Regions from separate parts of the Pseudomonas sp. LBUM1644 genome, predicted to be linked through region 1. Evidence: predicted binding sites of a transcription regulator. Region 1 holds the regulator's gene; the other holds the start of a gene.
What was found. The regulator sigma-54, encoded in region 1, starts transcription at its own class of promoters, with help from an activator protein. The targets are predictions, from matches to a motif close to ANTGGCATNNANNTTGCTNT.

Region 2: a site for sigma-54 is predicted at 1,265-1,284, ahead of ACA052_RS21340 (flagellar basal body rod protein FlgF). Genes of this name have one in related genera too.

Annotation. Positions count from the first base shown of each region.
Region 1 covers NZ_CP166812.1:921,933-924,102, forward strand. The annotation lists gene hpf (ribosome hibernation-promoting factor, HPF/YfiA family) at 1-260, opposite strand, end outside; gene ACA052_RS04165 (RNA polymerase factor sigma-54) at 335-1,828, opposite strand; gene lptB (LPS export ABC transporter ATP-binding protein) at 2,013-2,170, opposite strand, start outside.
Region 2 covers NZ_CP166812.1:4,685,349-4,687,518, reverse strand. The annotation lists gene ACA052_RS21350 (YkgJ family cysteine cluster protein) at 59-313, shown strand; gene ACA052_RS21345 (START domain-containing protein) at 355-960, shown strand; gene ACA052_RS21340 (flagellar basal body rod protein FlgF) at 1,339-2,079, shown strand; gene flgG (flagellar basal-body rod protein FlgG) at 2,125-2,170, shown strand, end outside.

The DNA.
Region 1 (2,170 bases):
TTTTTGAGTTGTTTATCCAGCTTGTCGGTCAATGCGTCGATCGCCGCGTACATATCGGTATGTTCCGCGTTAGCGACCACTTCATTGCCGGGAATATGCAGGGTGGCTTCGATTTTCTGCTTCAGTTTTTCGACCGTCATCGTGACTTGCACATTGGTGATCTTGTCGAAATGCCGCTCCAGTCGTTCAAGTTTTTCGCCGATGTAGGCGCGCAGGGGTTCGGTCACTTCCAGTTGGTGTCCACTGATGTTGACTTGCATACAGCTTCTCCTTCGTTGCCAGTGCATAAAGCGGCAGATCAGATGATCTACCACTGGAACGCTGTGGCGTGGCCCTACATCAACCGCTTACGTTCGCTCGAAGGCGCGATCCCGAGGGATTCGCGGTACTTGGCGACGGTGCGGCGAGCCACCTGAATGCCTTGTGCCTCCAGTAAACCAGCGATCTTGCTGTCACTCAACGGCTTTTTCTGATTTTCCGCGGCAACCAGTTTTTTGATGATCGCGCGGATCGCCGTGGACGAGCATTCACCGCCTTCGGAGGTGCTCACATGGCTGGAGAAAAAGTATTTCAGTTCATAAATACCCCGGGGGGTGTGCATGAACTTTTGCGTGGTCACCCGGGAAATCGTCGATTCGTGCATGCCCACCGCTTCAGCGATGTCGTGCAGGACCAGCGGTTTCATGGCTTCGTCGCCGTACTCCAGGAAGCCTCGCTGATGCTCGACGATCTGGGTGGCCACTTTCATCAGGGTTTCGTTGCGGCTCTGCAGGCTCTTGATGAACCAGCGGGCCTCTTGCAGCTGATTGCGCATGAAGGTGTTGTCGGCGCTGGTGTCCGCGCGGCGCACGAAGCCGGCGTATTGGGCGTTGACCCGCAGCCGTGGCACCGATTCCTGGTTCAGTTCTACCAGCCAGCGCTCGTTGTCCTTGCGCACGATCACGTCGGGAACGACGTATTCGGCTTCACTGGACTCGATCTGGGAGCCTGGGCGCGGGTTGAGGCTCTGAACCAGTTCGATCACCTGGCGCAGTTCATCTTCTTTGAGCTTCATGCGGCGCATGAGCTGGCTGTAGTCGCGGCTGCCGAGCAGGTCGATGTAATCGCTGACCAGGCGCTTGGCTTCGGCCAGCCAAGGCGTCTTGGCGGGCAACTGGCGCAATTGCAGCAGCAGGCATTCACCCAGGTTGCGCGCGCCGATGCCGGCGGGTTCGAATTGCTGGATGCGGTGCAGGACGGCTTCGATTTCGTCCAGTTCGATGTCCAGTTCCGGGTCGAAGGCTTCGAGGATTTCCTCGAGTGTTTCGTCCAGGTAGCCCTGATTGTTGATGCAATCGATCAGGGTCACGGCGATCAGGCGATCGGTGTCGGACATCGGCGCCAGGTTCAGTTGCCACAACAGATGGCTTTGCAGGCTTTCACCGGCGGATGTGCGGGTGGTGAAATCCCACTCGTCGTCATCGTTGCTCGGCAGGCTGCTGGCGCTGGTCTGGTAGACGTCTTCCCACGCGGTGTCGACGGGCAGTTCGTTGGGAATGCGCTCGTTCCAGTCGCCTTCCTCGAGGTTGTCCACCGTCGGGGCGGTTTCCTGGTAAGAGGGTTCCGAAACATCGGCATTGGGTGGCTGTTCGGCTTTGTCAGCCAAGGGGTCGGCGTTATCGAAGTCGTCGCCTTCTTCCTGGCGTTCGAGCATCGGATTGGACTCCAGGGCCTCCTGGATTTCCTGTTGCAGGTCCAGGGTCGACAATTGGAGCAGGCGGATGGCCTGTTGCAGCTGCGGTGTCATCGTCAGCTGCTGGCCCATTCTCAAGACTAGCGATGGTTTCATGGCAGGGGCTTAACACCTTATTCGCCGGCGCACATGCGCCATCCACTACAGGGCGCCGGAGCGCCAAACATAAGCAAATTATATGCCCGAAACTGCAGCGTTTGCCTAGAGCGTTGTAACAATAAAAAACTATTGATTTTTTATCGAGACAAGCGCCCGGACAATCAGCCAGACACCTCAGCGCTTACAGACGGAACTCATGGCCCAGGTACACTTCCTTGACCAGGTCGTTGGCCAGAATGGTGGCGGAGTCACCTTCGGCGATCAGCTGGCCATCGTTGACGATGTAGGCGGTTTCGCAGATGTCCAGGGTTTCACGGACATTGTGGTCAGTGATGAGCA
Region 2 (2,170 bases), 2.5 Mb from region 1:
AGCGGTTACTCTGTGCCCCGTCCTTTAACACATCGCCCGTCGCGAGGAGCTCGTCGTCATGAAATGCCGTGAAGGCTGTGGCGCTTGTTGCATTGCCCCTTCCATCAGTTCACCGATTCCCGGAATGCCCAATGGCAAAGCTGCCGGAGAACGTTGCCTGCAACTTTCTGTCGATAATCTGTGCAGTATTTTCGGAAAACCGGAGCGTCCAGCGGTTTGCTCCGCATTTGAAGCCGATATCGAGGTGTGTGGCGGCAGCAGTGAAGAGGCCGTCAGGCTGCTTGGCTGGTGGGAACAAATGACGGCGGCGTGATGTGTTCAACAAACGGAATTTCAACAATAAGGAATAAGATTATGGGTTCGCTGCATCGTTTGGCTGTGCTGTGTGGTTTGACGGTTGTTCTGGGTACGTCGGCCGCTCAGGCCGAAGACTGGAAGGTGGCCAAGAATGAGGACGGCATCAAGGTGTCCTTGAGCGAAGTGGCCGGCTCTGACTACAAGGCTTATCAGGGCGTTACCCTGATGAAAACCACCATGGCCAAACTGCGTGCGTTGCAGGAGGACGTGGCAGGAGCCTGCGCCTGGATTCATGAGTGCAAGATGCAGAAGCTGCTCAAGCACGAAGGTGATCAGAGCTGGACTTACACCCAGTTCAATACGCCGTGGCCGGTCACGCCGCGCGATTCGGTATTGCATGTCACCACCGTCGAAGGCGCCGATGGCAGCCTGACCCGTAAGCTCGAAGGCGTGCCGAAGTACATTCCTGAAGAAAAGGGTTTTGTGCGGGTGGCCAAGGTCGACGGTTTCTGGAAGTTCGTGCCCAAGGGCGACCAGATTGAAGTGACCTACCAGGTGCACACCGAGCCGGGCGGCAGCATACCGTCGATGGTCGCCAACAAGTTTGTGGTCGATGCGCCGTTCAATACTTTGAAAGCTTTGAAGGAACGCGCTGAGAAGTAATCGCGCAGTTTTTTTTCATCGATTGGGGGCATATCCGTTTTTTTGGTAAAGGCTGATGTTGGTTTCGCTTTTACAGCGACTCCCTTTTTGCAAACCGTTTGAAAAAGGGACTCGCTGTAAAAGCGAAACCGCCAGCAGCCGTTACTGCAGAAATGGATATGTACCCCAACCCAACCCAACGATCAGGCCGGTAATTGCCGTAAGCGGCACAACACCGCCGGTTTTTCGACTTTGACACAATCCCCATTTCTCCTCCGACCCCCTCAAACCCTTTGTTTCCCAGCCCCCACGCCGCCAAAAAAAAGTTGGTCTGCAAATTGCTTATGGTCCAGCAGTACAGCAGTGGGCGGCAAACGTCCGGCATGCAGAGGAAAGAGTGTGGACAAGTACCTTTATGTGGCAATGACCGGCGCCAGCCAGAATGCACTGGCGCAGAAGGCTCATGCCAACAACCTGGCGAACATCTCCACGAACGGCTTCCAGAAAGACCTGGAGCAGGCGCGTTCGATGCCCGTGTTTGGTGACAGCTTTCCGGCGCGTGCGTTTGCCATGTCCGAGCGTCCGGCCACCGACTTCTCGCCGGGCGCCTTGATCGAAACCGGTCGCGACCTCGACGTCGCCGTGCAAGGCAGTGGCTGGCTTGCCGTGCAGAACCCGGACGGTGGCGAAAGCTATGTGCGCACCGGCAGCCTGAACGTTGACGCCCTGGGCGTGCTGCGTGCCGGCAACGGTATGCCGGTGATCGGCAATGGCGGTCCGATTGCCGTGCCGCCCGAGCAGCAAATCGAAGTGGGCGAGGATGGCACCATCAGCATCCGTGCGATGGGCGAAGGTCCGCGCGTGATGGCCGAAGTCGACCGCATCAAGCTGGTCAATCCTGATTTCAAGAACATGACCAAGGGGCTGGATGGTTCGATCCACACCAAGGACGGCCAGCCGGCGCAAGCCGATGCCGGCGTGAAGCTGATCTCCGGTTTCCTGGAGTCGAGCAACGTCAATGCCGTGGAAGAAATGACCTCGGTGCTGGCTTTGTCCAAGCAGTTCGAGCTGCACATCAAGATGATGAACACCGCCAAAGACGATGACCAGGCCATGGCTCGGGTCTTGCAGATCAGCTAATTATCAGAACGTCGCGCCGTAAAACAGGCGCACGAGGAGAATCGAATGCTTCCGGCTCTATGGGTTGCCAAAACAGGTCTGTCCGCCCAGG